Regions from separate parts of the Mixta sp. BE291 genome, predicted to be linked through region 4. Evidence: predicted binding sites of a transcription regulator. Region 4 holds the regulator's gene; each other region holds the start of a gene.
The links. The regulator PurR, encoded in region 4, represses purine synthesis genes. The targets are predictions, from matches to a motif close to CANGCAAACGTTTGCNTG.
Positions count from the first base shown of each region.

Region 1: cvpA (colicin V production protein) is a predicted target of PurR. The motif match lies at 2,876-2,893, and genes of this name have one in related genera.
Region 2: J2X14_RS17170 (nucleoside-specific channel-forming protein Tsx) is a predicted target of PurR. The motif match lies at 3,020-3,037, and genes of this name have one in related genera.
Region 3: tusA (sulfurtransferase TusA) is a predicted target of PurR. The motif match lies at 983-1,000, and genes of this name have one in related genera.

Region 1 covers NZ_JAVDXN010000012.1:28,761-33,576, forward strand. Annotated here, with positions in the region: gene J2X14_RS19455 (DUF8093 domain-containing protein) at 1-500, opposite strand, end outside; gene purF (amidophosphoribosyltransferase) at 781-2,298, opposite strand; gene cvpA (colicin V production protein) at 2,335-2,820, opposite strand; gene dedD (cell division protein DedD) at 2,985-3,683, opposite strand; gene folC (bifunctional tetrahydrofolate synthase/dihydrofolate synthase) at 3,673-4,816, opposite strand, start outside.
Region 2 covers NZ_JAVDXN010000008.1:41,990-46,805, reverse strand. Annotated here, with positions in the region: gene J2X14_RS17180 (OprD family outer membrane porin) at 1-510, opposite strand, end outside; gene J2X14_RS17175 (histidine phosphatase family protein) at 617-1,417, opposite strand; gene J2X14_RS17170 (nucleoside-specific channel-forming protein Tsx) at 1,873-2,742, opposite strand; gene J2X14_RS17165 (TetR family transcriptional regulator) at 3,188-3,769, shown strand; gene J2X14_RS17160 (helix-turn-helix domain-containing protein) at 3,782-4,144, shown strand; gene J2X14_RS17155 (con-10 family general stress protein) at 4,456-4,638, shown strand.
Region 3 covers NZ_JAVDXN010000004.1:370,067-374,882, reverse strand. Annotated here, with positions in the region: gene trpC (indole-3-glycerol phosphate synthase TrpC) at 1-661, shown strand, start outside; gene tusA (sulfurtransferase TusA) at 665-913, opposite strand; gene J2X14_RS11780 (7-cyano-7-deazaguanine/7-aminomethyl-7-deazaguanine transporter) at 1,154-1,819, shown strand; gene J2X14_RS11775 (DcrB family lipoprotein) at 1,980-2,534, shown strand; gene J2X14_RS11770 (Rpn family recombination-promoting nuclease/putative transposase) at 2,684-3,646, opposite strand; gene iolE (myo-inosose-2 dehydratase) at 3,718-4,614, opposite strand; gene J2X14_RS11760 (sugar phosphate isomerase/epimerase family protein) at 4,684-4,816, opposite strand, start outside.
Region 4 covers NZ_JAVDXN010000001.1:737,299-742,114, reverse strand. Annotated here, with positions in the region: gene rnt (ribonuclease T) at 1-271, shown strand, start outside; gene J2X14_RS03580 (Grx4 family monothiol glutaredoxin) at 329-664, opposite strand; gene J2X14_RS03575 (C40 family peptidase) at 1,023-1,829, shown strand; gene cydH (cytochrome bd-I oxidase subunit CydH) at 1,890-1,979, opposite strand; gene purR (HTH-type transcriptional repressor PurR) at 2,266-3,291, shown strand; gene punR (DNA-binding transcriptional activator PunR) at 3,325-4,233, opposite strand; gene punC (purine nucleoside transporter PunC) at 4,344-4,816, shown strand, end outside.

The sequences.
Region 1 (4,816 bases), on a different contig from region 4:
TTAAGGGTGCTCAGCGCAGCGGGTTGTTTAACGCCGGATAGAGAACCCGGTAAAACGGTGGGACGCGGTTTACCGCCACGGCTGCTGTAGTCCCGGCGGGCGACCGATCGTTTATATTCACGAATAACGTCCTGCGCCCCGCCGAAGTTAAATGCCCGCGGATCGCGGCAAATCAGCTCACCCTGTTCATCGATATAAAACAGCTCGCCTTTCGTCCCAGAAAAACCGCCCAGCATCACCACTTCGCCGCGATAGATCATATTTTTCAGCTTTTCCCGCTCGCGTGGTCCGTGCGGCGGCAGCTGATGGGTATAACCGTTAAAAGCGCGTTGCCGCATATTAATCAGCTGAAAACCGAAATGCATACGATCGTCAAACACATAGTTACTGTCGATTTTCGGCCAGGCAAAAACAGGCCTGATGATTTCATCATATTTTTCCGGCGGAAGATCGTCGCGCGGCAGGTAATAAAGATCGTTTCCGGGCAGGCTGAAGCTCATACATCATATCCTTATGATGACAATTGCAGGATAAAAAATGGCATATCCCGACGTAGAACTCAACAACCAAATTGAAAAATATCAATAACTTACACGATTAACTAAGTGAATCATGTAACTTTATCAATGGCGGTTTCACGAGTAAAAGGCGGTAACGGCGCGCGTCTTTCAATGCTTTCCGACCTATTTTCGCCTGAAAGACGTTATCGGTAAAAACAGTAACAGAGCGGAAGAGAGGAAACAAAAAAGCGCGGGCCGGATAACCGGCCCGCAGTGAAGATTAACCTTCGTTGTGCATTTCGAGGCTTTCCACCTCATTCTGACGCGCCAGCGCTTTGGCATCGTCATTGCGCAGCGATTGCAGATATTCCAGATATTGCAGATCGACATCTTTGGTGACGTAAATACCGTTAAACACCGAACATTCGAACTGCTCGATATCGGGGTTCTCTTCGCGTACCGCTTCGATCAGATCGTCGAGATCCTGGAAGATCAGCCCATCAGCCTTAATCAGCTGACGAATCTCTTCCACTTCACGTCCGTGAGCGATCAGCTCAGTGGCGCTTGGCATATCGATGCCGTAAACGTTCGGGAAGCGAATCTCCGGCGCAGCCGAAGCCAGGTAAACCTTGCGCGCGCCCGCTTCACGCGCCATCTCGATAATTTGCTCCGAGGTGGTGCCGCGCACGATGGAGTCATCCACCAGCAGCACATTTTTATCACGGAACTCGGCGCGGTTGGCATTCAGCTTACGGCGCACCGCATTACGGCGCAGCTGTTGGCCCGGCATAATAAAAGTGCGGCCAACGTAGCGGTTTTTCACGAAGCCCTGACGATAAGGCTTATCCAGAATACGGGCGATTTCCAGCGCCACGTCGGTGGAGGTTTCCGGGATCGGAATCACCACATCGATATCTAAATCTTCCCACTCGCGGGCGATTTTCGCCCCCAGCTTGGTGCCCATACGTACGCGTGCGCTGTAGACCGAAATCTTATCCAGGAACGAGTCCGGGCGCGCAAAGTAAACATACTCAAACAGGCAGGGGTTGTTACGCGGGTTTTCAGCGCACTGGCGGGTGTAGAGCTGGCCGTGAACGGTGATATACACCGCTTCGCCCGGCGCAACGTCGCGCAGAAACTCAAAGCCCAGCGTATCCAGCGCCACGCTTTCTGACGCCACCATATATTCGGTGCGGCCTTCAGCCAGTTCGCGCTTGCCCATCACCAGCGGACGAATACCGTTAGGATCGCGGAAAGCCACCATGCCGTGGCCGATAATCATCGCCACGCAGGCGTAGGCGCCGCGCACCTGCTGATGAACGGCCGCCACGGCGGAGAAAATGTCGTCCGCTTCCAGCGGATGATGCGAACAGCGGTCCAGCTCCTGCGCAAAAATATTCAGCAGGATTTCCGAGTCAGAGGTGGTATTAACGTGACGGCGGCCGCTCTCAAACAGCTGTTTACGCAGCTCGTGAGCGTTAGTCAGGTTGCCGTTGTGGGCCAGGGTAATACCGTACGGGGAGTTGACATAAAAAGGCTGCGCTTCAGAGGCGCTGGAGCTACCGGCGGTAGGGTAACGTACATGCCCGATGCCCATATTGCCCTGCAAACGCTGCATATGGCGAGCCTCGAACACATCGTTTACCAGCCCGTTCGCCTTACGCAGACGGAAACAGTTCAGCGCATCGATGGTACAAATGCCTGCGGCATCCTGCCCACGGTGCTGCAGCACCGTTAACGCGTCATAAATCGACTGGTTGACCGGCATAAAACCGGTGATACCGACAATACCGCACATGTTGTCATATCCTCATTGGCCGCACACCCGGCGCGATTACCGGGGTAAAAAACTCGACGTGCTTTGCAGATAGTCAAAGAACCATCTGATGATGTAACTGAACTCAGGGATCAATTGGGACTGCTGCCAGTCCGGGCTTTTGGAAAAGCCGGTAAAGGTATCGAGGAAGAACAGCATCGCTGAAACGATTAGCACGCCACGCAGCGCCCCGAAGCAGACACCCAGTACTCTGTCGGTTCCCGACAACCCCGTTTTTTCGACCAGCGAGCCAATCACATAGTTCACAATCGCCCCGACAATCAGGGTAGCGATAAAAAGAACGGCGATGGCGATGCCGTTGCGCACCAGCTGCTCGTCAAATCCGGTGAACCAGACAGCAAGGAAGGGATAGTAACGGCTGGCAACAAAGAATGCGCATCCCCAGGTGATAAGAGATAAAGCTTCCCGAACAAACCCACGGATCAGGCTGACAAGAGCAGAAAAACTAACAATCCCAATGATGACGTAATCTATCCAGACCATGAACTCTTCCAGCGACAATGCCCCTGCATCCAGTTCGGGGCGCATTCTAACAGAAAAAGAAAACGTTTGCGTAGCGTTTTCCCCTTCACCAAATAAATAAAAAGCGGACAAAAAAAGCGAAGCGGGCAGAGGCGCAGCGGCGAAATCCGCTGCCGCGCCGTTACTTAGCGGGCGCTGTAAGGTTTAACCACGCCGCTCAGGCCAGAAACGCTTTTCAGTTCGCCGACTGCCGCCTGCATTTTCGCTTTAGAGGCATCCGGACCAACATAGATGCGGGTAATCTGTCCCTGCACCGGCGTTGACGGCACGGTCCAGGCGCGATAGCCAGAGAGACGCAGCTGCGCCACAATCTCATTAACCTTCGCCGCATTTTTCAGCGCGCCCAGCTGCACCATCCAGGCCTGGCCCGCTGGTGCCGTTTGCTCGGTGGCTTTAGGCGTTTCCACCGGTTTTGGCTTCGGTGTTTCTACCGGCTTCGGTTTCGGCTGCTCAACCGGTTTCGGCTTCGGCTGTTCCGTTTTCACCTGCGGCGGCGCTTGAACCACCGGCGGCGGCGCGACCACGGAAGGTTCGCTGTTGTGCTGCGGCACGGCGGTGCCATTATCGGCCGACTGCTGCGGACGATTGCTGTCCCCCCCGATCGCCGCCCCAGCGCCCTCTGGCGGCTGCGCAGGCAGCGACTGCGTCACCGGCGGCACGATATCCCCATCCTGCTGGTCGTCCGGCTTCGGCACCAGCGGGATCGCGGCAAACTCTTCTTTGTAATGCTTTTTTTTCCCGTCCAGCAGGCCCGGCAACACAATGACGCCAACGGCGACCAGAATCACCGTGCCGACTAAACGGTTCTGAAACTTACTTGCCACTGCCCTTCTCCGTTTCCATCGCTTCCATGACCTGTGCCACGGTATGGAACGAGCCACATACCAGCACAATATCCTGTTCAGACGCCTGCTGCATGGCGGCCCGCCATGCCTCGGTCACAGAACCAAAGGCGCGCGCCCGATCCGTTTGCAGCTCTGCCATCAGCTGTTCCGCGCTGGCGCCGCGCGGGCCTTCCAGCGGCGCTAAGTACCAGCAATCCACCTGAGGCGCCAGACACGCCAGCGTACCGGCAATGTCTTTATCATGCAGCATTCCCACCACCGCATGGACCTGCCCCGCTTTCGGCAGCTGCGCCAGCCGTCCGGCCAGATAGCCTGCGGCGTGCGGGTTGTGCGCCACGTCCAGAATCAGCTGCGGCTGCTGCGCCACGGTCTGGAAGCGCCCTGGCAGCACGGCTTTAGCCAGATGCTGGCGAATAATCGCTTCGCTGACCTGCAAACCGGATGCGCTTAGCGCCGCCAGCGCCGTCGCCGCATTCGGCAGCGGCACCTGCGGCAGCGGCAGATTCTCCAGCGTCATGCTGGCATTGCTGAAACGCCAGCCGTCCTGCTGCGGTTGCCAGTGCCAGTCGCGGCCCAGCTGCTGTAGCTGCGCGCCTTTTTCCTGCGCCACCAGGGCAATGCTCTGCGGCATATCGGGCTCGCCGACCACGGCAGGCTTAGCGGCACGGAAAACGCCCGCTTTTTCGCGGCCGATGCTTTCACGATCCGGTCCCAGCCAGTCGGTATGATCCAGCGCGATGCTGGTCACCACTGCGACATCGGCATCCACGATATTGGTGGCGTCAAGACGTCCGCCCAGCCCGACTTCCAGAATCACCACGTCCAGCGCCGCCTGTTTAAACAGCTGCAGCGCCGATAGCGTGCTGAACTCAAAATAGGTCAGCGAGGTTGCGCCGCGCCCCGCTTCGATAGCGGCAAAGCTGGCGGAATGCGCCGCTTCCGGCAGCTCATCGCCCTGAATGCGTACCCGTTCGGTATAGCGCAACAGGTGCGGCGAACTATAGACGCCCACACGATAACCGGCGGCGATCAACAGCGTTTCCAGCGTACGGCAGGTGGTGCCTTTGCCGTTAGTACCGGCAACGGTAAACACAAAGGGGGCGGGTTTTAAC
Region 2 (4,816 bases), on a different contig from region 4:
CCAGCCAAGGTAAGTTATTGGTGAGAGGCGACGCGAGGTGTTCACCACGCCAAAATTGGGCAGGCTTTCCCAGCCGCCATGCAGCGCGCTTTTCACCGCGCCGTCGCTCAGCTTCAACTTAACGTAGCGCTGACCAAATTTGCTAAAGCCCTGCGCATTGCCTTTTTTATTCTCCTGACCCGCTTTATAAAGGATGCCGCGCGTATCGAAATAGTCGCTGGCGCCGAGCTTAACCGCGCCATAGTAAGAGAGGTCAAAACCAATAATATCGGCAAAGTAACCTGACTTATAATCCAGCCCAATACCCTGTCCCCAGGCGGCATGCACGTTTTTAGGGTTGGCGGCATCCTCCTTGAGATATTTCCAGTAATTACGTAGTGAAATCGTTAAAGAACTTTCGCTAAAAAAGGGATCGTCTAATAAAGAATAAGGTAATGCATTATGGTTATCCTGCGCCAGACAAAATGCGGGCAAGAACAGCGCAATAACAGCCATGTTTTTTATTTTCATATTTTCCCCGGTGTTGACATAAAACAGAATGCGTCAGCGAATTTGATAACAGCAAAAGGTTAAAGCTATTTATTATTACGTCAGATCGTTGTGTTAATCGGATGATTTAACGCGCAAGCGTGAGCGATCTCTTCCCCGCCTCAACATATTTCATGGTGCCAATTTCAGTAACGTCAATTTTTCCCTGATGATAAATAAGCTTTACCACGGCTGAGTTGGCTAGCGGCTTATTCTTTTGCGGATTATCGGTTAAATCAGAGATCATGATTTGCAGAGCCGTACCGGAAGAAATAGCCAAAACGTTTTTCTGCTGCGACTTCAGCGCGTGGTTAATAATGGTATGCAGCGCCGCCTGGGTTCTCTGCTTTACCTGCTGATAATTTTCCGTTATCCCGGAAGGATCGGCATGGCTAAGCGCATTCATTGACGCTTCTGCCGTTAGCGTGCCAGCCTTCATGCGCGTGAATAGTTCCTCAGGGCCGCTAAGCCCTAACTGACGTGCGGCCGCTGCGGCCATATCGCGGTTAAAACCCCCTTCAAAGCTGCCAAAGCAGGCTTCGCGCAGGCCGATTAACTCATTCAGCTGATAGTTTTTAACGCCCAGTTGTTGCACGATGATTTGCATGGTTTCGCGCTGTCGTCCGGCATCGCTGGAATAATAGCCGTCGAACGCGACTCCTTTTAATCCCGCGCCAAGATATTCAGCAACGCGCTTTCCGTCAGCGGTTAACGGCGAATCTGCCCATCCCTGCACGCGATCCAACGTGTTTAATAGCGTTTTCCCGTGTCGGGCAAACCAAATGGTTACCGACGCGTCCTGATTGTTATCAGACGCTGGCACCGTTTCTGCGCTGAAAACTGTCGCGCTGCTGAGGATTAATAATGAAGCCAACAATCCCTTTATCATCCCATTCTCCTTGCTCATCGTTGTGCAATAGATATAAAAAAACCTACCTTATTTTCCGCGCCTGACAGTGAAGTCATCACGTCGCACGAAATAAAGGTAGGTTTTGCCTGTTAAAAACAGTGACAATCCATATTTCCGCTACGCTAGCACAGCTTATTTAAAAAGCGGAGGGGAAGTTTTTTATTAAGTTAAGCATTGTGACAAAGGTCATATTTAATTCCCTTCAGTAAGTTGCGTTTTAAATAGGCGCGTTACGAATTGATTTAACCTTTATATTTAATAAGTGTGACTTAATAGGGGTGGGGGGGAACCATTTTTTAGCGGGTATATTTTATTAACAACGGGCAGGTGGGTTATTAGCGCAAAGACTATCAGAAGGGAAAGAAGAACAGCGAGAAAAGGCCATATAGCGAATAAATCGGGGGCAGAAGTCAGCAGCTTCTGCCCCGGCATGGTTAGAAGTTGTAACCCACTACCAGGTAGTAACCCCAGCCGGTAGATTTCACTTCAAACGGACCGTCGCCAAAGTTCAGGTTAGCGCCATCTGCCCACTGGCCGCCGTTATGGAAATAACGTGCCACCACCGAGTAGTGCCAGTGATCGTAGCCCAGCGCCAGAATATGGCTGGAAGCGATGGAGTTGCTGGCGCGGAAGGCGCCCGGCGTTTTATCCGCCAGATCGGAACCCCAGTCAAAGTTGGTGAAGCCGATATAGCTCAGGTTGCCGCCCCACAGGGTGGTGATCGGCAGGAAATATTTCACCTTAAAGCGATAGCCATCCCAGCTGTTTTCATTCGCGGCGCCATAGTTTTCCCACTGGTATTTGGCATAGACGTTAAGCGACAGGCCCAGTTTGGTGTGGGTGTCGATATCGGTGCCGAGGCCCATATACCAGGTGTTCTGGCGGTTATCGCTGTTACGGCCCATGTCGTAAACGTAGTTGTTGGCGAAGTACCACTCTTTAAACGGGCCGAAGCTCAGATCGGTGCCGGTCAGCTTATCAATAGAAAAGCGTGGTTCAATTTCCAAAAACAGCGGAGAACCTTTATCCCAGATGCCCTGTTGATAGCTGTTTGCCGCGCCGAAGAAATTAGGAATATCCAGGTAGCCGTAAAAATCAAACCAGTCTTTATGGGCGAAGGCTTCATATTCCAGATAAACGTCATTGTTCAGGTGCGGTCCGAAGCGGGTATGGTTGCTGCCTACTACGTTAACGCTCTGATGCCACCAGTCAGAGACGTAGGTTGCATCGTTAGTCTGCGCCTGCGAAGCAACGCTGTATGACGCTGCCAACAGCGCGCCTGCCATCAACATTTTATTTTTCATTGGTTACCACATGCTTAAAGGCCGCTCTGCTGAGTCAGAGAAGGCCGGGAATCTGTGTCCATTGCTGGACGGAAAGGTGTTGTTATATGCCACTCCGGGGAAGACGTACTCGTACGTCGCGGCAGCCCGCATAGGTTGCCTTGATCCTGCCGATAGAAAATAGATATCGCTCACGTTTGTCAAAGTTTGTTTCATTTTGGTTCAATGGTTTTGTGACGCAGATCACGATAAGACGTTGCGCGTTTAAAAAAACCGTCATAAAAGGGGTTTTCAATAGTAGGCAATCGCTTTCGTCTCAGACGCAAACGATTAGCCGAAAAAAGTGCCGTAGCGTTGCGAGCGACAAAATGTGTCAACCTGTTTTGAACGCATGTTCAGAAAAATTATTGAACGGCTGTTCAAAAACGGGCAAACTGACAGCCGTTAACTTTCACGGGACAACGGAATGGGCTATTTAAAAGCAGATGTGCGGGCAGAGCTGTTACTGAATGCCGCCATCAAAGTGATGGAAAGTGAAGGATACGCCGCGGTTACCGCACGCAAAGTGGCACAGGAGAGCGGGGCAGCGGTCGGGCATATCAACCGTCATTTCACCTCGCTGAGCCAGCTAAAATGTCAGGCTTTTCTCGCTATTGTGCATGCCAAATCGGCGGAGCATAAGGCGGCCAGCGAAGCCGTAAGCGGTATTGAAGCCGTGCTGGCGCTGTTGGGTGGCTGCGACAAAAGCACGCACGAAACTGAAATCTGGCGCGAGGTGTCAGTGTTGGCCCATCACGATCGCGCGCTGCATGAGATTTTTGTCTATGCCCTTAACCTGTGGCACACCATGCTCAGCGCTGTTATCGAACGTGATCAATTGCGGTGTCATGATACTGCGCCCGCCACCGCATGGCGTTTGATTGCGCTGGTATTAGGGCAGGATTTACTGGCGATGCACAATGTGATCGACAGCGATGAAGAAATGCTGCGCCACAATTTGCTTCATTTTATTCGGCTGGAGTTACAGTCCGATGCCGCTGCACGTTAAAGAGAGAAAATCATGAACGTAAGCGTAAGCGTGGCAAACGAAAAAGTGTTCACCTATGGCGTGATTCGTGAGCTGATGCGCTGGATTGAGAGCAATCCGCATCGGCGTATTACCGTAGATGACTGCGCGGAAAAAACCGGCTATTCAAAATGGTATCTTCAGCGTTATTTTCACGCAGTAACCGGGAAAACGCTGGCGGCTTTTTGCCGCGAAAAGCGCCTGGTCTCCTCGGCGCGCATGCTGGTTGAGGACAATGTCACCATTGAATATGTCGCCGTACAACATGGCTTTTCATCCCATGATACTTTTCATAAAACCTTTGTGCGTCACTACGGGATGACGCCCGGCGAATTCCGCCAAAAATGTCGCCAATAAACCGCAGCGATCGACAAGCAGGATCGCTGAGTGAATGACGCTGAACAACGATCATATTTCCAGCCCTTTTACCGCTACGCTTGTTAATAAAGGGCGGCTTATTTAATATTTGCATCCTATTGTAATTAAATCTTTCAAATCTGCTATTTTAACGACGCCTTGTTTTTAATTTCAATCGCTTATTACCGCTGCGTCTGATATTTGCGTTCCCCGGCTTCTCGACTAAATTTATACCCGTAGTCGCGAATATTCTTTTCCATTACTGAAGTACTGGATAAGCATATTATTTATGAATAACGAGGAGAAACACTATGACTCAGCATCGTGGTAACTCGGGTAATTTCGCCGAAGATCGAGAAAAAGCGTCCGAAGCCGGTAAAAAAGGCGGGCAGCAGAGCGGCGGTAATTTCAAAAACGACCGTGAAAAAGCCTCTGAAGCAGGCAAAAAAGGCGGTCAAAACAGCCACGGCGGCGGTCGTCCTTCCGGCAGCTAAGCGCTGAACAACTCAACTCACTCTTTTCAGCCCCCGACGCGCATTATGACGTGCGTCGGGGGTTTATTATTTTCTGGCCCTTTTAATGGGCACTAATCTGAATATCGCAGCTTTCTGCTTTATATCGCATTAACAAAAACATAACGCAAATTTTTTCGCGTTAGGGTTGTTAATTACT
Region 3 (4,816 bases), on a different contig from region 4:
GGCGCTGCGCCAGCATAATCAGCAGGGCAAGCCGGGCATCATTGCCGAGGTAAAAAAAGCCAGCCCGTCGAAGGGGCTGATTCGCGCTGATTTTAACCCCGCGGCCATTGCTACAAGCTATCAACAAGGCGGCGCAGCCTGTCTTTCCGTGCTAACCGATACGCAGTTTTTTCAGGGCAACGAGCACTATTTGCAGCAGGCGCGCGCGGCTTGTTCGCTGCCGGTTCTGCGTAAAGATTTTATGATTGATAGCTGGCAGGTGGAGGAAGCGCGAGCGATGGGCGCCGACTGCATTCTGTTAATTGTCGCCGCGCTGGAAGATAGTCAAATGCAGGAGCTGGAAGCGGCTGCGCATCAGCTGGGGATGGCGGTGCTGGTAGAAGTGCATGACGGCAATGAGCTGGAGCGAGCGCTGAGCCTGACCACGCCCCTGATTGGCATTAACAACCGCAACCTGCGTAGCTTTGAGACGTCCATCGAGACGACGCTGCGTCTGCTGACACAGCTGCCGTCGGATCGTCTGGTCGTGACGGAATCAGGTATTGCCACGCGGCAGGACGTGCAGCGGCTACGTCAGGCAGGAGTTAACAATTTCCTGGTTGGCGAAGCCTTCATGCGTGCCGACGAGCCGGGCGCAGAGCTGACGAAGCTGTTCTTTTAATCCTCAGGAAAGGCCCTTACGCAGCAGATAGCGGTAGGGCTTTTCATCCGTATCCTGTGCCACCAGCGTATGTTCCATAAAGCGGCAAAAGCCGGGGATATCACGGGTGGTCGCCGGATCGTCAGCGATAATCAGTAGCGTTTCCCCATCCTGCATATGACGTACGGTTTTACGCACCATCATCACTGGTTCGGGACAGCGCAGCCCAAGCGCATCCAGGGTTTGATCGGGGTTATCGAAGTGATTACTCATTATTGTCTCATCGCGAAATTCTGTTGCGCTCTATTCTACCCCCGACGCTCTGTTGCGCAAGCGGTCAGGAAGGTGAACGTTTGCGTGAAAACTAACCATTGCAAACTGCAGGTAACGCGGTAAGATGCGCCCGCGCCAGGGTTTTTGAGCCGTTGAGCGCGCCATAAAGCTTTGCCATCCGTAACGGTACAAAACTTAATTAAGACTGGGTTCCCTCACCCCAACGTAAAAAGGTAAATTATGATCTCTTTAACACCGCGCCAGCGGAAGCATGCGCTTGTCTGGCTTTCTTTGTTTCACCTTCTGATAATCACCTCCAGTAACTATCTGGTACAGCTGCCTATTTCGATTTTTGGCTTCCATACCACCTGGGGGGCCTTTAGCTTTCCGTTTATCTTTCTGGCTACCGATCTGACCGTGCGCATTTTTGGCGCGCCGCTGGCTCGTCGCATTATTTTGTCGGTCATGATTCCGGCGCTGTTTATCTCCTACGGCGTCTCTTCGCTGTTTTACAACGGCAGCTGGCAAGGCCTGGGCGCGCTAAGCGAAGTAAACCTGTTTGTTGCCCGTATCGCCTGCGCCAGCTTTATGGCCTATGCGCTGGGACAGGTGCTGGACGTACACGTTTTTAATCGTCTGCGTCAGTTACCAAAGTGGTGGGTAGCACCCGCCTGCGCCATGTTTTTAGGCAATATTAGCGATACGCTCGCCTTTTTCTTTATCGCATTTTATAAAAGCACCGATGCTTTTATGGCTCAGCACTGGGTGGAAATCGCGCTGGTGGATTACAGCTTTAAAGTTTTGATCTGTATGGTTTTCTTTTTGCCCGCCTATGGCGTATTGCTTAACGCAGCGCTTAAGCGACTGGCAGAGCGCACACAGCGGACACAATACCATTTCGGCTAGCCGTATAGGCCATGGCAATTTTGACACTGGATGTTATGCAGCGTTGTCTTAGAAAACCTATGTACGGCAAGATTCTGTGACATACGTTTAGTTGCTTTTGAGCGCTGATTCAGCTTGTATTAAGCTTTGTATTGCCAGACAAATAAAGAAAGGGAACCTGATGCGTCAACTTACAAAATATCTTGGGATAGGTTTACTGGTCGTGGGTCTGGCCGCTTGCGATCAGCAGGATAAGGCCACCGCAGACGATAACGGCGCCAGCGCCAGCACTTCAGTGCAGACTGTATCATTAATGGATGGCAAGCTAAGCTTTAACCTGCCCGCAGGCATGTCGGATAAAAGCGGCAAGCTGGGCACCCAGGCCAATAACATGCACGTTTACGCCGATGAAAGCGGCCAGCGCGCCATTATCGTAATCGATGGCGATGCAACCAATGAAGGGCTGGACGTGCTGGCTAAGCGCCTGGAGCAGCAGCAGCGTAACCGCGATCCTCAGCTTCAGGTGGTCACTAACAAGGCGATCAGCCTGAAAGGCGAAGCGGCGCAGCAGCTGGATACGGTGGTTTCCGCTAATAACCAGACAGCATGGTCCTCCGTGGTATTAGCGAAAGCTGAAGGCAAGTTGCTGACGCTGCAAATTACCTTACCGGCTGATAATCAACAGCAGGCGCAGACGCAGGCTGAAAACATCATTAATACCATTACGCTGAAATAAGCCGCACACCGTTGCTATAAAAAACGCCGTCAGCTAATGACGGCGTTTTTATTCGTCCGTTTCAGGCAGGCCCACTCACAAATAGTTTATCTGACTGGCAATATAGCCGAGGTGGCGACGCTCTCTACACGCTGTGGCTGATCAAGGTTTCAATGGTGAATTTGTGCCAAATCGTCCTCGGTAAGACCGGTCATTTTCATGACGGTATGGCAATCAAGGCCATTCTGCAACATGGTGCGGGCAATTTTAAAGGTCGCTTCGCGCTCGCCTTTTTCAATCCCGCGTTGTTCACCGAGCTGGATACCCTTTTCGATGCCTTTTTCGATGCCCTTTTCGATGCCCTTCTGTTCAAGCTGTTGTGCGATGGTCATCAGTTCATCCTTATGCTGCGGCACCCGTTGTGCCAGTTTGCGTACAAAAGTCTCTGCGTCTGAAGTTTCGCCCACCTGTACAAGGTAGTTTATCAGCGAAACCAGCTGCTGTCCTGACATGTACTCTGTCGTTAATAGCATGGCCAGTTTGTCCAACAGGTCTGCCAGATCTCGTCGATAAATATGTTTTTGCAGTAGTGTGAGTGCCGCCATACTACGGTGGCCCATGATCTCATCATCAGATATGACGGTCACATCAACAAGCGGGAAACTTCCGCTGAAGAGCTTTTGTGCCAGCGTTGGGTTACTAAAGTCATCCAGCCAGCAATTTGACCAGGGATAAGGACTGCGCCTGCCCGTATAGAACAGTATCGGTATCACCAACGGCAAGTGATCATGCCCGGCTTCCAGATGACGTTGCATGGCGGCCACCGCGTAACGCAGAAGCCGGAATGCCATATGCCTGTCCGGTGTGGACTGGTGCTCAATGAGGACATGGATATAGCCGTTATCGCCGGTCGTGGTTTTCAGGCTATAGAGTACGTCGCTGAAGTAAGGTCGCAGGTTTTCTTCAATAAAGCTGCCTGATTCCAGTTTAAGGGTACTGAAGTCACAGGCAGCCTGAAGTTCTGCAGGCAGATGCAGTTGCATGAAATCCCGGGCGGTATCGGGATGGGTCAAAAATTGTTTAAACGTTAAATCGTGTGGGGTTGGGATCCGGTTCGCCTTCCTGTTAGCCATGCCCTTCCCCATTACCTTCGTTATATCGCTTTATTGCCCGAGTACTGCCTTACCGTGTCTTTTTTACGGCGTTAAATCCCGGCGGTCTCGCGAATATATCTACGTGCTTTTACCGCATATTCAAACGGATTTGCCAGTGCCGGATCCTGCTCCGCTTCTACTACCATCCAACCGCGGTAGCCTGCTTCGTCCAGCATCTTAAACACCGGTTTGAAGTCGATTACACCATCGCCGGGCACGGTAAAGGTGCCGCGCTTCACACCATCAAGGAAAGAAAGCCGTTGCTTGCGCACCTCCTCGACAACCTCATCACGTACGTCTTTCAGGTGAACATGATTAATGCGTGACAGATGTTTCTCCAGTACTGCCAGCATCGCCTGCTCACTGTTTTCTGAGTAGTAAAGATGGCCGGTATCGTACAACAACCAGACGTCATCGTTGGTTAATTCCAGGAAACGGTCAATTTCAGCTGGCGTCTGAATGCCGGTGCCCATATGATGATGCAGGCAAACCTGCATACCTTTTTCCGCCGCAATTTTCGCCAGTTCGTTATAACCTTCTGCGGTTAAGCGCCACTCTTCATCAGTAAATATCGGTTTCTGCTCGAATACCGCCAGTGAAGTGCCCTGAATACTTTTGCTCTGCTCAGAGCAGCCAATCACTTTCGCGCCCATCGCGTGCAGGAAGTTCATATGATTAATGAACTCATCAATGGTTTTCGCCTTTTCGCCGTTAGCGAAAAACGTGCTGAACCAGGCGTTACAGATCTGAATGCCGCGAATCTCCAGCATCGGCTTCAGCACCGCTGGATCGCGCGGATATTTGCTGCCGACCTCGCTACCGCTAAAACCAGCCAGTGCCATTTCACTTACGGTTTGCTGAAAAGTGTTCTCTTTCCCCAGCTCTGGCATATCGTCGTTGGTCCAGCCAATCGGCGCGATCGCCAGTTTTACGTGATCTTTATTCATGATGAATTCTCTGTTCGATACGACGGTCGTTGGCCGTCACGCGGTCAGGCTCCGGCAGAGCTAACCACCTTATTTGCCCAGCAGCTCACGCTCAATCAGTTCACGTGTCTCAACCGCCTGGTATTTCATCTTTTCCGGGTAGCCAAACAGCGCTGAGGTAATGATCGATTCGCCGCCGACTTGCCAACTGCGGCGGGCAAAA
Region 4 (4,816 bases):
AACGGCGCTAAAGCGCAATCCGTTTCATCCGTTCGCCACCTTTGATACCGCGGCCCTGAGCGGGCTGGTAGTGGGTCAGACGGTGCTGGCGAAAGCCTGTAAGGCCGCAGGCATCGCTTTTGACGCCAGCCAGGCGCACTCGGCGCTGTATGACACTGAGCGCACGGCGGAGCTGTTTTGCGAGCTGGTAAACCGCTGGAAACGTCTGGGCGGCTGGCCGCCGCTGCCGGTCGATGAGGAACAGCCTGCTGAAATCAGCGACGGTGAATAGTCCGTCCGCCGTAAAAAAGGGCGCCTGAAGCGCCCTTTGCTGTTGTAAGCGGAAAATTTATTCCGCTTCTTTATATTTTTCTGCTGTTTCTTTAATCAGCGTCTGCAGTTCGCCGCGCTGGAACATCTCGATCACGATATCGCAGCCGCCAACCAGTTCGCCATCTACCCACAGCTGCGGGAAGGTGGGCCAGTTAGCATATTTCGGCAGCTCAGCACGAATGTCAGGGCTTTGCAGGATATCCACATAGGCGAAGCGCTCGCCACAGGCAGAGAGAGCCTGAACCGTTTGCGCCGAAAAGCCACAGCTGGGTAACTTCGGCGAGCCTTTCATGTAAAGCAGAATCGGGTTTTCTGCGATCTGGCGCTGAATTTTTTCAACAGTACTCATAATTGCCTTCCTTAAATAGCATGCTTCGTGTCTATTGATTGTAGCGACTGTAGCGGGTTGCTGAAAACGACATTTTCTGTAAGGTTAAATGACGCGGGTTATTGTAGCGGCTTGTCACAGCAAAATAACCCGTATCAGCGCGATGCATTGCGCGGTGGTTAATACCTGGCAATAACTTTGCTGAGATAACCGCCTGTTTACGCTTATTTTTACATCTATATGCATTTAAAGTTTATTTCACTAAAAAAGGCTTTATCTTTTCGCAAAAAGTTCGATTAGAATTGGCCCTTCAGGAGTCTGTCGCTATGGCAGAAATAAGATTAACCTTGCGCTATCACTGCGCTTTGAGTGTAACCACACCATGCGTTTATTGATTACGCTTTTTATGCTGACCGTTGCTCAACTCTTTTTTAACGTTGCCGAGGCATCCCCGCAGGCGCCAGTCAAAGCCACTCAGCATAAAATTGATAAAAAAGCCGCCCGCGACGACGACCGTCGCAAGCGCCGGGTGGTAAAAACCACCAGTAAAAAAGCCCGTCCGGCCAGCGTCGAAAAAAACAAGCTAAAGAAGAAAAGTAAACCTGCCACGGTTGCCACAGCCAGCACGAAAAAGAGTCGTAGCGCGGTTAAAACCACCAGCGTAAAAAAAAGCATCAGTAAAAAAAGCAAACAGCGCTATGGTCGCCAGCGCGGCGAGAAAAAAACCGCTGTAGTCGCTAAGCGCGGCCCGCTGGAGATGAGCAAGGCGCATCGTGAGCGCTATCAAAAGGCGCGTGAAACGGCGATGAACAAACTGATGAGCCAGTTAGGTAAGCCCTATCAGTGGGGAGGCACCTCGCCTCATACCGGTTTCGACTGTAGCGGTTTGGTCTGGTACGCCTATAAAGATGTGGTGAAGTTTAAAATTCCCCGCACCGCTAATGAAATGTACCACCTGCGTGATGCGGCATCGATTAACCGTGAAGCGCTGGAAAAAGGCGATCTGGTGTTCTTCCGCATTAATAATCGTGGCGCAGCCGATCACGTCGGCGTCTATCTCGGTAACGGACGCTTTATCCAGTCGCCGCGCACCGGTAAAGATATCCAGATTAGCCAGCTGAGCGATGATTACTGGCAGCGGCACTACGTTGGCGCTCGCCGCGTGATGACGCCGCGCACCATTCGCTAACGCGGTTGCGCAACAAAAAAGCCTGTCATATGACAGGCTTTTTTTATTTCTGGCTGGCGATTAATTGATAACGGCGGTGAAGCTAAACGCCATGATCACCAGTAATGCCGCCACCGTGGTGCCTATTGATAGTTTTAAATCCGTGCTCATTTGGCCTCTCCTTTAACCACACAAAAAATAACGGTATAGATTTTCCCATACTCCCTGGTAAAAATCTCGTTTTCTTTGCGCCAGCTTGGTAGAATCCCCGCCTTGCGTTGCGCAACGACCAAAACCACCGTTGTCGACGACCCTTATTTTAAGACGTCCCGCCGCTAAGACGTACCTCAGCCCGCCTGATGATAACCCATACGCGTGCTGAATAACGCTATCGGGACGCAAACGATTAACATTAGCCTTATCAAACTATTACGATAGGCGCAGGAGTATCTTTTTAATGGCAACAATCAAAGATGTCGCAAAGCGTGCCGGCGTTTCTACCACCACGGTATCGCACGTCATCAATAAAACCCGTTTTGTCGCGGAAGAAACCCGTGAGGCCGTGTGGGCAGCCATCAAAGAACTACACTATTCGCCCAGTGCGGTCGCACGCAGCCTGAAAGTCAACCACACTAAATCGATCGGCCTGTTGGCGACGTCCAGCGAGGCGCCCTATTTCGCTGAGATTATCGAAGCGGTGGAAACGCGCTGTTTCGCCCGTGGCTATACCCTGATTCTGGGCAACGCCCATAACGATTTACAGAAACAGCAGGCTTATCTTTCCATGATGGCGCAAAAGCGCGTGGATGGCCTGTTGGTGATGTGCTCCGAATATCCTGAAGCGCTGCTGAAGATGCTGGAGGAGAACCGCAATATTCCTATGGTAGTCATGGACTGGGGCGAATCGCGCGGCGACTTTACCGATACCGTGCTGGATAATGCTTTCCAGGGCGGCTATCTCGCTGGCCGCTATCTGATCGAGCGCGGACATCGTGATATCGGCGTGATCCCCGGTCAGATGGAACGCAACACCGGCAGCGGGCGCTTCGCCGGTTTTGTCAAAGCGCTGAATGAGGCCAGCATTGCGGTACGCGAAGAGTGGATCGTTCAGGGCGACTTTGAGCCAGAGTCTGGCTATCGCGCTATGCAGCAAATCCTGGCGCAGAAGCAGCGCCCTACCGCCGTTTTCTGCGGCGGCGATATTATGGCGATGGGCGCGATTTGCGCCGCCGATGAGCTGGGACTGCGCGTGCCGCAGGATATTTCAGTGATCGGTTACGATAACGTGCGCAACGCCCGCTATTTTACCCCTGCGCTGACCACAGTGCATCAGCCGAAAGAGCAGCTGGGCGAAACCGCTTTTGATATGCTGCTGGACAGGATCACCAGCAAACGTGAAGAATCGCAAACCATTGAAGTCCATCCTACGCTGATTGAGCGCCGCTCTGTCGCCGATGGTCCCTTCCGCGACTACCGCCGCTAAGGTTCAGGCTCAGGAACCGCTGTTCCTGAGCCGCTACGCTTCCCGCAGCCATTCCCGATTGATCGTTTCCGTATCGCCAAGATAATCCAGCAGCCAGCGCAGCGCGGGCGAACTGCTTTGCTCCGACCAGCTGACGCAACAGAAGCTGTCGGGAAAAGGTTGCGGCAGCGCCAGCTCGGTGAGCTGCCGGGTTTTCAGCAGCGGTGCGGCGAAATGTCCGGGAACCATGCCCACACACAGCCCGGCACGCAGGCAGTCAAACGCGCTTTCCCAGTCGGGCACCACCAGACGGCGCTGATTATCCAGCGTCCAGGTGGTACGTCGTGGCAATGCGCGCGAGGTATCTTCCAGCACCAGCGAGGGCCAGGGACGAATATCATCATCCTCCAGCTGCCTGCTGACGCTGGCTAAAGGATGATCAACGCTTACTACGCAGCGCCAGTTAAGCGCGCCCATATCGCGAAAGGCAAAGCGCCCGCCAACCGGAATCGCCTGCGTCGCGCCAATCGCCACATCAACCCGCTCGTCCGCCAGCGCATCCCAAACGCCGTTAAACACTTCCGGCGTGATCAGCAGTTCCATATCCGGGAAGTGCCGATAGAAATCAAGCACCAGCTGACGGGTACGCTGCGGCTTAACAATGCGATCCACGGCGATGCTTAACTGCCCGCGCCAGCCATTCGCCACCTGCTGGCACTGCCGCCGCGTGGCTAGCATTTTTTTGATAACAGCACGGCCTTCGCGAATAAACAGCTCGCCTGCCTCAGTGAGTACCACGTCGCGATGGCGTCGCTCAAAAAGCGGCACCGCCAGCCAGGACTCCAGCTGACGTACGGTATAGCTGATGGCCGAGGGTACGCGATGTAGCTCCTCGGCGGCGGCAGAGAAGCTGCCATTGCGCGCCACGGCATCGACCACTTCCAGTGCATATTCAGACCACATGTTTTGCCTGCAAAATTTTTGATATCAACCGGCAAATTTTAGCGTTTCACAATCAGAAAAACATCCTTTAACCTCGCGCGGTCTGTTCACCTGCTAATAATGAGAAAGTGATGTCTGCTTCAAAAGGATTTATGCTCTATCTGGCGCTGCTCAGTACGCTGGGTTTTCTCGCCACCGATATGTACCTGCCCGCGTTTACCGCCATGCAGGAAAGTTTTCACACCTCTGCCGGCGTGATTAGCGCCAGCCTCACCGTGTTCCTTGGCGGTTTCGCCTGCGCGCAGCTGCTGTGGGGACCGCTCTCTGACCGTTTTGGTCGTCGACCGATCTTGCTGCTGGGTCTGGCGCTGTTTGCGCTGGGCTGTGCGGGGATGCTGTGGGCGGAGACCACCTGGCAGATGTTAATCCTGCGCTTTGTGCAGGCGGTGGGCGTCTGCTCGGCGGCGGTGAGCTGGCAGGCGCTGGTAGTGGATCGCTATCGCGGGGCGCAGGCGAATCGGGTTTTCGCCACCATTATGCCGCTGGTCGCGCTGTCGCCCGCGCTGGCGCCGCTGCTGGGCGCCTGGCTGCTGAGCCACTTTTC